Regions from separate parts of the Variovorax sp. 278MFTsu5.1 genome, predicted to be linked through region 1. Evidence: riboswitches for the same ligand, from Rfam matches in the RefSeq annotation. Region 1 holds a riboswitch; the other holds the start of a gene.
What was found. Region 1 has a riboswitch for thiamine pyrophosphate ahead of thiC (phosphomethylpyrimidine synthase ThiC). Riboswitches for the same ligand answer to the same signal wherever they lie in the genome.
Positions count from the first base shown of each region.

Region 2: another riboswitch for thiamine pyrophosphate. It lies ahead of ABL844_RS14790 (purine-cytosine permease family protein); the one in region 1 lies ahead of thiC (phosphomethylpyrimidine synthase ThiC).

Region 1 is NZ_CP157622.1:6,115,246-6,121,181, forward strand. It holds gene iaaH (indoleacetamide hydrolase) at 1-1,241, shown strand, start outside; gene ABL844_RS28460 (response regulator transcription factor) at 1,255-1,995, opposite strand; gene ABL844_RS28465 (YchJ family protein) at 2,184-2,603, shown strand; TPP riboswitch at 2,645-2,750, shown strand; gene thiC (phosphomethylpyrimidine synthase ThiC) at 2,840-4,723, shown strand; gene ABL844_RS28475 (M48 family metallopeptidase) at 4,756-5,730, opposite strand; gene ABL844_RS28480 (lysophospholipid acyltransferase family protein) at 5,776-5,936, opposite strand, start outside.
Region 2 is NZ_CP157622.1:3,175,089-3,181,024, forward strand. It holds gene ABL844_RS14780 (FAD-dependent oxidoreductase) at 1-396, opposite strand, end outside; gene thiD (bifunctional hydroxymethylpyrimidine kinase/phosphomethylpyrimidine kinase) at 432-1,280, shown strand; gene ABL844_RS14790 (purine-cytosine permease family protein) at 1,225-2,568, opposite strand; TPP riboswitch at 2,645-2,745, opposite strand; gene ABL844_RS14795 (adenylate/guanylate cyclase domain-containing protein) at 2,944-4,842, shown strand; gene ABL844_RS14800 (PDR/VanB family oxidoreductase) at 4,816-5,781, opposite strand; gene ABL844_RS14805 (aromatic ring-hydroxylating dioxygenase subunit alpha) at 5,796-5,936, opposite strand, start outside.

The DNA.
Region 1 (5,936 bases):
AGCGCGGCGGTGCCTGCAAGCCGCTGGCGGGGCTTCCGGTGGCCATCAAGGACAACATCCAGGTGCAGGGCCTGCCCGCCACAGCCGGCACACCGGCGCTCAAGGGCTTCGTGCCTGCCGCCGATGCGCCGGTGGTGGCCAGGCTGCGCGCGGCCGGCGCCGTCGTGCTCGGCAAGACCAACATGCACGAGCTGGCCTTCGGCGTCACCGGCTACAACCCCGCCTTCCAGACCGGCGCCGAGGTGGGCGTGCGCAATGCCTACGACGCCAGCCGCATCGCGGGCGGATCGTCGTCGGGCAACGGCTCGGCACTCGGCGCACGCATGGTGCCCGCCGCGCTGGGCACCGACACGGGCGGCTCGGTGCGCATTCCCTGCGCATTCAACGGCTGCGCCTCGCTGCGCCCGTCGGTGGGCCGCTATCCGCAGCAGGGCATCGCGCCGATCTCGCATACGCGCGACACCGCCGGGCCGATGGCACAGTCGATGGCCGACGTGGCGCTGCTCGACAGCGTCATCGCCGGCGGCGCACCGCCGAAGCCCGCGAACCTCAAGCGCGTGCGCCTCGGCGTGGTGCCGGCCTTCCAGGCGAATCTCGATGCCGACACGCGCGCGGCCACCGATGCCGCGCTCGAAAAGCTGCGCGCTGCCGGCGTCACGCTGGTGAACGTCGAGATGCCGAAGCTCATGGAGCTCAACGGCGCCGTCGGCTTCCCGCTCGCGCTCTACGAGGCGAACGACGACATGGCGGCCTATCTCGCGACATACCGCACCGGCATCGACATCGCGCAGCTCACGGCCGGCATCGCGAGCCCCGACGTCAAGGGCACCTTCGAAGCCTTCGTCATCCCGCGCAAGCTGCCGGCGCCCAGCGGCGTGGTGGATGCGAAGCCGGTCTACGACAACGCGATGCGCGTCGCGCGCCCCGCGCTGCAGAAGCTGTATCGCGACACCTTCACGAAGAACAGGCTCGACGCGCTGGTGTTCCCGACGGTGCCGCGCGTGGCGCTGGCGGCCGCGCCCGAGGCCAGCAGCCCCGAGAACTTCGGCGCGCTGATCCAGAACACCGACCCTGGCAGCAACGCCGGCATCCCCGGCATCCAGCTGCCTTCGGGCATCGGCGCGACGACGGGCCTGCCCGTGGGCCTGGAGCTCGACGGCCCCGCCGGCAGCGACCGCAGGCTGCTGGCCGTGGGCCTCGCGGTGGAGAAGGTGCTGGGACGGCTGCCCGCGCCGAAGTGACCGGCTGCGGGTGTCAGCGCAAGGCCGCCAGCGCCGAGCGGCGCTCGATGCCCAGCTTGTCGAAGATGCGGCGCAGGTAGGTGCGCACGGTGGGCACGCTCACCGCCATGCGCCGCGCGATCTCCTTGTCGGTGAGCCCTTCGCGTACGCAGCGGGCCACCTCCTGCTCGCGCGCACTCAGCAGCGCATCGGAGGAGGCAGGTGCATGCGATGAAGGCATGGCGGCAGCGGCGGCACGCTGCGCCCGCTGTAAGGCACCGATGAACGCCGGCTCGATCAGGTCCAGCAGCGCCTTCTCGTGATCGCCGAAATCGCCGCGCCCCTTGCGGCGCCAGATGCGCAGGTCGCCCAGTGCCCGGTCGCCCTCGAAGGCGTGCAGGTTCATGCCCCAGTGCAGGCCGTCGCGCGCGAGGAAGTCGTTGAAGAAGGGCGTGCGCATCAGCTCGCGCTGCGGCATCACCTCGGTCACACGCGTGGCACGGCGGCGCGACTGCAGCACGAAGGTGATCGGGTCGTGGTGCTGGTGCCACTGCGCGTAGGTGTCGAGGTTCGCCGGGTCCATGTGGATCGCCACGCGCGAGCCGAAGCTGTTGCCCGCCGCGTTCCAAACGAAGGAGGCGAACTGGTCGGCGTGCAGCAGGTCGAGCAGAGCCCTACCGAGGCGCTCGCGGATCTCGTGCTCGCCACGGTCGTCCTCGGCCAGCAGCGCGAAGACGCCGCGCAGGGCCTGCTGTTCGGGGGCTGTGAGGTACATCGCGGGCTTTCTCGACGGGCTAGGGCAACGCTATCGTTTAGCAAGCGCCGCGCCAAGGGTGGATGCCCGGGGACCGGGCCGGCCGGTGCGCAGGCGCTGCAGGAGCCCATCCGCCGCTAGCGGCCTTCACCGGCTCCGGGCTTGCCCTGTCGGAGGCTGGGCCGCGGGGTGTTCCAATAGCAGTCTTCATGAGTGCCTCCGTCCCTTTCTCCGGGCCTTGCCCCTGCGGCCGAACCGACCGCCGCGACAAGCCCGTCGCCCATGCCCAATGCTGCGGCCGCTATCTCGACGATTTCGACGGCACGCCCGCGCCCGATGCCGAATCGCTGATGCGCTCGCGCTATTCGGCCTTCGTGCTGGAGCGCGGCGAGTACCTGCTCGCCACCTGGCATCCCTCGAAGCGCCCGGCCTCCATCGAGTTCGAGCCGGGCGTCAAATGGCTCGGGCTGGACGTCCGCGCCCGGTCGGTGCTCGATGCGGACCACGCCGAGGTCGAGTTCGTCGCGCGCCAGCGCGGCCCCTCCGGCGCCGCCACGCGCCTGCACGAGCGCAGCCGCTTCGTGCGCGAGGACGGGCGCTGGTACTACCTCGACGGCGACCTGCGGTAACAACCCGCGGGTTGACGCGCCGGGCCGAGGCTCGCACAATCGGCCCCGCTCCGGGGTGCACGCATGTGGCGTGCTGAGATGGCAAAGCTGCCGACCCGCGAACTTGATCCGGGTCATACCGGCGTAAGAAGAGCTGCACTCCCTGACTTCGGTCCGTCCACCTTCCCGTGACGGGCTTCTGCCGAAGACCACCGAGCGATTGCGGAGCACCCTTTCCTCAACAAGGAGTGCCTCCGATGAATGCCCCCGACAAGTTCACCTCGCTGCTTTCGCTGACGCGCGAGCCCTTTCCCGCGTCGCACAAGTGCGTGATTCCGGGCAGCCGGCCCGACCTGTTCGTGCCCGTGCGCGACGTGCAGCTGACCAACGGCGAGACCGTGTCGCTCTACGACACCTCCGGCCCGTACACCGACCCGAAGGTCGAGATCGACGTGCGCCGGGGCCTGCCCGACGTGCGCGGCGCGTGGATCGCCGAACGCGGCGACACCGAGAGCTACGAAGGCCGCGTGCACCATGCGCTGGACGACGGCGCCAAGAACGAAGACCGCGACGCCCAGCGCCTGGCCGAACTGCGCGCCGGTGCCTCGGCGCTGCAGCGCACGCCACGCCGCGCGAAGTCGGGCGGCAATGTCACGCAGATGCACTACGCACGCCGCGGCATCGTCACGCCCGAGATGGAATACGTCGCCCTGCGCGAGAACGGCAAGCGCGAGTGGATGGCCGAGTACCTCGCCAACGAGGAGCGCGCGAAGCGCGTGGCGGGCAACCCGTTGGGCGCGAGCATTCCGCGCATCATCACGCCCGAGTTCGTGCGCGACGAGGTGGCGCGCGGCCGCGCGATCATTCCCGCGAACATCAACCATCCCGAGGTCGAGCCGATGGCCATCGGCCGCAACTTCAAGGTGAAGATCAACGCGAACATCGGCAATTCGGCCGTCACCTCGAGCATCGAGGAAGAGGTGGAGAAGCTGGTGTGGGCCATCCGCTGGGGCGCGGACAACGTGATGGATCTTTCCACCGGCAAGAACATCCACACCACGCGCGACTGGATCGTGCGCAACAGCCCCGTGCCGATCGGCACCGTGCCCATCTACCAGGCGCTCGAGAAGGTGGGCGGCGTGGCCGAGGACCTGACCTGGGAGATCTACCGCGACACGCTCATCGAGCAGGCGGAACAGGGCGTCGATTACTTCACCATCCACGCCGGCCTGCGCCTGCCCTTCATCCACCTGACGGCCAACCGCATGACGGGCATCGTGTCGCGCGGCGGCTCGATCATGGCCAAGTGGTGCATCGCGCATCACAAGGAGAGCTTCCTCTACACGCACTTCGAGGACATCTGCGACATCATGAAGGCCTACGACGTGAGCTTCTCGCTCGGCGACGGCCTGCGCCCCGGCTCGGGCGCCGACGCCAACGACGAGGCCCAGTTCGCCGAACTGCGCACGCTGGGCGAGCTCACGCAGATCGCCTGGAAGCACGACGTGCAGACCATGATCGAAGGCCCGGGCCATGTGCCCATGCACATGATCCAGTCGAACATGGACGAGCAGCTCAGGCACTGCCACGAGGCGCCCTTCTACACGCTGGGCCCGCTGACCATCGACATCGCGCCGGGCTACGACCACATCGCCAGCGCGATCGGCGCGGCCATGATCGGCTGGGCCGGCACCGCGATGCTGTGCTACGTGACGCCGAAGGAGCACCTGGGCCTGCCCGACCGCGACGACGTTAAGCAGGGGATCATCGCCTACAAGATCGCCGCGCACGCCGCGGACGTGGCAAAGGGGCACCCGGGCGCGCGCTCGCGCGACGACGCGCTGAGCAAGGCGCGCTTCGAGTTCCGGTGGCAGGACCAGTTCAACCTCGGCCTCGACCCCGACACGGCGCGCGAATTCCACGACGAGACGCTGCCCAAGGATTCGAGCAAGGTGGCGCACTTCTGCTCGATGTGCGGCCCCAAGTTCTGCTCGATGAAGATCACGCAGGAAGTGCGCGAGTACGCCGCGAAGAAGGGCGTGGCCGAGGATCAGGCCATGAGCGAGGGCATGGAGGAGAAGTCGAAGGAGTTCATGGCGGGCGGGGGTGAGATGTACATCCCCATCAAGGCCGTGTCCTGAAACGTTGACCCCGGGGCCGGGGCGCCCCGGCCTCAGTTCCAGCGTGGAACCGCTTCGTCCTTGAGCTGCTGCCGCAGCACGTCGTAGTCGGGCACCACGCTCTCCACGGTCTCCCAGAAGCGGTGCGAGTGGTCCATCACCCGCAGGTGGGCCAGTTCGTGCGCCACGACGTAGTCGATCACCGGCAGCCGGAAGTGGATCAGCCGCCAGTTGAGCCGGATCGACCCGTCGGCGCTGGCGCTGCCCCAGCGCGTTGCCGCGTTGGACAGCGACAGCTTCTGCCACTGCACGCCGAGCAGCGGCGCGAAGTGGTCCAGCCGCTCGATGAACAGCTTGCGCGCCTGCCGCATGAGCCAGGCCTGCGCGGCGTCGCGGATCTGCGAGGGCTCGGCGTTCTGCGAGACGGCCAGCCGCAGGATGCGCGGCGCGCCTTCCTCGGTGGCCGCGTCCAGCGTGCCACCGACGCTCGCGAAGCCGTGCTTGGGATCGAGCCGCATCACGACCGGCTCGCCCAGGAACGGGAAGGCTGCGCCGTCCTTCCATTCGATGCGCGTGGCTTCCACGCGCGCGAGGCGCTGTCGCGTCTCCGTGAGCTTGCGCAGGATCCAGTCCGACTTCTCGTGGATGGCCGCATCCACATCGCGCAGCGCGACCCAGCGCGGCGCGCGCACCGACAGCCCTTCGGCCCCCACCAGGAAGCCGATGGTCTTGCGCTTGCCGCGCTTGAATTCGTAGGCCACGCGCGCGGAGCCCAGCACCACTTCGCGCGTGGCCTGTGGGTGCGCGAAGTTCGCGAGCGTCAGCGTGTCGGCCAGCGGCACCGCGGGCGGCGCATCCGGATCGACGGGCGCGGGAGGAAGGATGGCCGCGTCCGGCAGCACGGAAGGCGGTACCGCCGGCTTCGGCTTTCTCGGACGGCGCGGACGTGCCGGCGCGGGCGCCGGGGGCGCGAACTCGCTCCCCAGCCCCTCGAACAGGTCCATCGTGAACCGGAGCAATCCCCCCATGGCGGGCCTTCTGGTTTCTGTCGTTCTACCGGCGGCCCGCGCCCGTCAGCTCACCGCTTCCTGCCGCGCGGGCCGGGGCGGGCTGTCCACGTAGGCCTCGGGGTCGAGGCGGCGCATCTCGGCCTCGATCCATTCCTCGACCTCGCGCATCAGCTCGTCGGGCTTGCGGCCCACGCTGGGAATGGCCGGGCCGATGGACACGTCGA
Region 2 (5,936 bases), 2.9 Mb from region 1:
GGCGTCGACGGATTGTATCGGCGCCAGCTCGGGCACCTGCGCACCGGTGTTCGCGAGCACGCGGGCGAGCCGCGTTGCTTCGGCCGCGTCCTGCCGATGCCAGAGCACCAGCGTGCCTTCGCGCTGGAAGAACACGGGCTGTGCCAGCGGCGCGAGCAGCTCCGGCCAGCGCGCGAGCGCGTGCTGCCCCATGCGCACGACAGACACCGGTGCGACGGCCGATTCGGCCAGCGGCGCCAGCATCGCGGCGGCCACGCGCGCGGCAGCGCCTTCGGCCTCGGCGCTGCCGGCCTCGAACACATCGACCTTGCACCCGGTCTGCGCCAGCGTCACCGCCATCAGCCGGCCCATGAGGCCTGCGCCGAGGATGGCGACCGAGTCGAAAGGAAGGCTCATGCCAGGGCTCCTTCGCGTCGCCGATAATTTTCGGCATGACCCAAGAGCCCACTCAGCGCTACGCACGCGTGCTTTCCATCGCCGGTTCCGACAGCGGTGGCGGCGCCGGCATCCAGGCCGATCTCAAGACCTTCGCCGCCCTGGGCTGCTACGGCATGACGGCCATCACCGCGCTCACCGCGCAGAACACACTGGGCGTCTCGGGTATCCACGGCGTGCCGCCCGATTTCCTCAGGGCGCAGATCCAGGCCGTGGTCGAAGACATCGGTGTCGATGCCGTCAAGCTCGGCATGCTGCATGCGCCCGAGGTGGTCGAAGTGGTGGCCTGGGCCATCGACCGCTACCGGCTGAAGAACGTGGTGCTCGACCCCGTGATGGTCGCCACCAGCGGCGACCGCCTGATCGCTGCCGAGACGGTGCAGGTGCTGGTGCGCGAGCTGTTCCCGCGCGCCGTGGTCGTCACGCCCAATCTCGACGAAGCCGCCTTGCTGATCGGCCATGCCATCGAAGGCGTGGATGCACTCGACGGCGCGGCCGACGAACTGCTGGCGCTCGGCGCGAAGGCCGTGCTGCTCAAGGGCGGCCATCTGCCGGGCAACGAAGTGGTCGATGTGCTGCTGCAGGCCGATGGCGAACGCAAGCGACTGGCCTCCGGCCGCATCGAAAGCCGCAACCTGCACGGCACCGGATGCACGCTGTCGTCTGCCATTGCCGCGCACCTTGCGCTGGGCGCGACGCTGCCCGAGGCGGTCGAGAGGGCGCGCGCCTACATCCTCGGCGCGATGGCTGCAGGTGCAGACGTGAAGATCGGCGCGGGTCATGGCCCGCTCAACCACGGCTTTGCGCCAGTGCCGACGCACCGGCTGCCGTTGAAGGCCGGCTGAGCCAGGCCAGCGCGAAAGTCGCGGCCAGTGTCGGCAGCGCGGAGCCGAACTGCGGCGCCCACTTGGCAAGCGCGTGATACGCGGCGATGCCCGCGATCCAGATCAGTGCCGCGCCGAAGTCGATCTTGCGCCGCGCGCCTTGCGGCGATACCGCCTCGCCGCTGCCCAGCCGGCCGATGATCACCCCATACAGCGGCACGAACACCGAACTCAGCAGCAGCAGGAAGGGCTCCAGCGTGTGCATCGGCAGCACCAGCGCCAGCGCGATGCACAGGGCAGCCAGCAGCAGGCCCCAGCGCTTCACGCTCCAGCGCGGCAGCAGGCTGTGCGTGGAGACCGAGCCCGAGTAGACGTCGCCGTACGCGTTGTCGAGCTCGTCGATGAGGATGAGGCCCAGCGCCACCAGGCCGCCCTGGGCCAGCAGCAGCGCGGTGACGAGGCCCGTGCCCGGTTCGGCCACGCTCACCACCATCACGCCCAGCGCATAGCACCAGACGTTCGCGACCGCGTAGCCGATCCAGGTGCCGCCGAATGCGCCGCCGAGGCCGCCGGAACTGCGCTTGCCGTGCCGCGCATAGTCCGCCACCAGCGGCAGCCACGACACCGGCATCGCGATCACCAGGTCGAGCGCACTGAACATGCCCATCGTGCCGTCGCCGGGGCGCGCCCAGAAGGCGTCCAGCCCCTTGGCCTGCAGTTGCGCCGCGAACTGCCACGTGAGCCACAGCAGCGACAGCACCACCAGCGGCAGCCCGAACCGGCTCACGAAGCGCCGCACCAGCTTCACCATCGAGCCGGCGAGCAGCGCCAGCAGCACCGCGCCCCACAGCAAGGTCGTCAGCACGCCGCCCCAGAAGCTGCCCAGCGCCGGCCCCACCACCGTCTGGCCGATGGCCTGCGTGCCTTCGCGCATCACCACGAGTTCGAAGGTGGTCCAGCCCACCAGCTGCACGATGTTGAGCAGCACCGGCAGCCGCGCGAAGGCACTGCCGTAGGTGGCGTGCATGAGGCCGGCGCTCGCCAGGCCGCTCTGGCAGCCCAGCCGCGCGGTCCAGGCCAGCAGGCCCGCGCCGATGCAGGAGCCGAGCACGATGGCGATCGCCGCGTCGCGCGTGCCCACGGCCGGCACCAGGTAGGCGCCGATCTGCATCACAAGCAGGCCCACGCCGAGGCTGAACCAGAGCGAGGCATGGTCCTGCCAGCCGAACACGCGCCGCGAGGCGGGCAGGGGCGTCAGCGCCTCGTTCGAGACGCCAGCGGCATCGTTGTTCTTGTCGTCGTGTGCCATCCGTTTGCTCCAGTGCAAAAGGTTTGGCAGGTGGGCGAGGCCCCAGTGGCGCGGCTTTCACGCGAGAAGGCGCGAGAGGCCACCGGACCAGCTTCCCTGCGCGAGGATTACCTCAATCAGGTTCAAAGGGACTTTCTCAGCCGGACGGCAAGCCGCCCAACACCCCTAGCAAGTACGCCGCGGCAAACCCGTGGCGCGGAGCCGATTTTATGCGGGGCCGGGAAGCCGCGACGCCAGGCATGCCTTTGCAGGCAGGGAAAACCCTCGGCATGCGGATGCGCCGCGCGAGAATCGACCGCCGAGGAAAACGACGGCAGAAGAAACGGGAGCGCATGCCGATAAGCGTGCAGAAACAAGAAATGAAGAGGAGCTTGCATGGTCGATGAGGATTTCAAGGGCACCCGCCTCAGGCGGTTCAGGGTCGACGTGGGGACCATCATCTGCGCGGTGGCGCTGGTGCAGTCGCTGCTCCTGGTGGCCTTCGGCTACTGGGCCGCCGAGAGGCTGGTGTCGAGGCTCGGCACCGCGGCGCACAAGATCAACCACGACCGGGTCGAGGACAGCGTGCTCGCCTTCCTCGCGAAGACCGAGGCGGCGATCCGTGCGATCGCCGATTCGCCCAGTGTCCATGTCTGCGGCGAAGACGGCGAGCAGACTGCCGAGATGCTCTGGACGCTGCTGGAGCAGACGCCGGAAATCGACAGCATCAACGTGGCCACCGACCATGGCCACGTGCTGATGGCGGTGCGCTACCCGGTGCCGGCCATCCGCCAGGTGCTGCGCGCCGACGGATTCAGCACCGAGACCTGGCACTACAAGGACTCGCCGGACCGGGACGGCGGCGACGCGAAGCAGCGTTTTGCGACAACATCGATCTCGGCCTACCGCAGCGACTTCGATCCCGAGAAGCGCACCTGGTACCTGGAGGCCATGAAGGCGAAAGGACCGGTGTGGACCCAGCCATTCATGATGAGCGACTCGCAGGAGCTGGCCGTCGGGCACGCGCGGCCTTCGGCGCGCGCCGACGACGAAGGGCACAGGCGGGGACTCGTGGTCGATGCCAACGTGTCGCTGGGGCATCTGGCCAGGCTCGTGGGTGCCTTCGGTGCGCAGGGCCATGGCGAGAGCGCCCTGATGAGTTCGGACCACCACGTGATCGCGCGCAGCGACCATCCCGATCCGGTGCGCGAGCTGGAATCGCCAGACAGCGGCGTGCTCGGCGCCATCCATGCGCACATGCTCTCGGTCAGCACGGCAGGCGGGGCCGACGACCAGGCCTTCTCCATCGAGCACGAAGGCAGTCGCTACCTCGTGCAGACCTCGCACCTGCCGCACACCCGGTGGCAGCTCGTGAGCTGGGAGCCCGAGGAGCTGCTGCTCGGTGGCCTGCAGCGCTCGGTGCTCTGGTCGCTGGCGCTGACGGTCAGCTTCCTGGCGCTGGCGCTCATCATTTCGCTGCGGTTGTCGAAGCTGGTGACCGGGCCCATCGAGAACCTCTCGCGCGTCGCGCGCCGCATCGGGCGGCTGGAACTCGACGATCTGCCGATCGAGCCGAGCCGGGTGCTCGAGGTGCAGCACCTCAACCAGGCGCTGGACGAATCCGCGCGCAGCCTCAAGGCCTTCAGCAAGTTCGTGCCGGTGGACATCATCCGGCAACTCGTCGCGGAAGGGCACGCGCTGGGGCCGAGCGGCTCGCCGAAGCGCATCACCGCGATGTTCACCGACGTGGAGGGCTTCACCAGCATCTCGGAGTCGATGCCGGCCGAGGTGCTCGTGCGCCAGCTCACCGAGTACTTCAATCTCGCCGCCGGCATCTTCGCGCGTCACGGCGGCGTGATCGACAAGTTCATGGGCGACGGCATCATGGTGCTGTGGGGCGCACCCACCGAACTCGAGGATGCCGAGTACCGCGCCTGCCTCGCGGCGATCGAGCTGCATGCCGAGATGAACGCGCTCAACGAGAAGTGGCGCGCCGAGGGCCTGCAGGAGTTCCGCACGCGCGTGGGCATCCACACCGGCCATGTGATCGCGGGTGTGCTCGGCTCGAGCAACCGCCTGTCGTACACCGCCATCGGCGACGCGATCAATGCGGCGAGCCGCATCGAGGGTGCCAACAAGGAGCTGGGCACGCGCACGCTGATCTCCGAGGCCACATTCGAGGGGTTGGGCGGCCGGCTCGCCACGCGCCGCATCGAAGAGCTCGCGGAGCTGCGCGGCCGGCAGACGCGCATGGTGCTCTACGAGCTGCTACAGATCGAGCATCAGCCGGGCTGAACGGGCCCGCGAGCAGCAGGGCAGGAACTGGTCGTTGGCGGCCTGCTCCTCGGGCGTGAGATAGAGGTCGCGGTGCTCGACCTCGCCCTGCAGCACGCGCGTAAGGCAGGTGCCGCACACGCCCTGCGCGCAGGACACGGGGATGTCGACACCCTCGGCCGCCAGTGCGTCCACCACGCTGAGCGAGGCTGGCACGCGCACCACGCGGCCCGAACTGCGCAGCTCGACTTCGAACTCGCCTTGTTCGCCTGCCGGCTGCATCGCGCCCGAGAAGTATTCGAAGTGCACCTGGGCGTCCGGCCATTGCAGCTCGCGCGCTGATCCACGCACCGCATCGAGGAAGCCCTGCGGGCCGCACACGTAGATGTGCCTGCCGGGTGCCGGGCGGCCGATGGTCGCGGCGAGATCCAGCCGTTGCGTGGGCGGACCGTCGTCATGGTGGAAGAACACCCTGTCGGCGAAGTCGCTGCCTTCCAGCCGACGCCGGTAGGGCGCCCGCGCGGCGGTTCGGCTGCAGCAGTGCAGCGCGAAATCGGCACCCAGCGAGGCCAGCCGCTGAGCCATCGACAGCAGCGGGGTCACGCCGATGCCGCCGGCCAGCAACAGGCTGTGCGCGGCGCCTTCGTCCAGCGGAAAGTGGTTGCGCGGCGGGCTGATGTTCAGCACCGCGCCTTCATGCACCGCGTCGTGCATCGCGAGGGAGCCGCCGCGTGAGGCGGCGTCGCGCAGCACGCCGATCTCGTAGTGCTCGTCTTGCCCTGGCAGGTTGCACAGCGAATACTGGCGCACCAGCCCGCCGGGCAGCGCCACGTCGATGTGCGCGCCTGGCGCGAAGCCCGGCAGCGGCGCGCTGCTGGCCGAGACCAGCCGGAAGCTGGCCACGTCCTCGGCCTCGACCGTCTTGCGCGCCACCCGCACGGCGATGGGCTGGCCCGCGATGGACGCCGCTGCGCTCATTCGCTCACGATGAAGTTTCCGGCGTCGAAATGCACGGGCGGCGCTGCCGGGTCGAAGCTCACGCCCGCCGGATCGCGCCCCTCGCGCACCGCATCGAGCTGGCGCTGCAGCAGCCGGCGCAGCATCACGATGCCGCG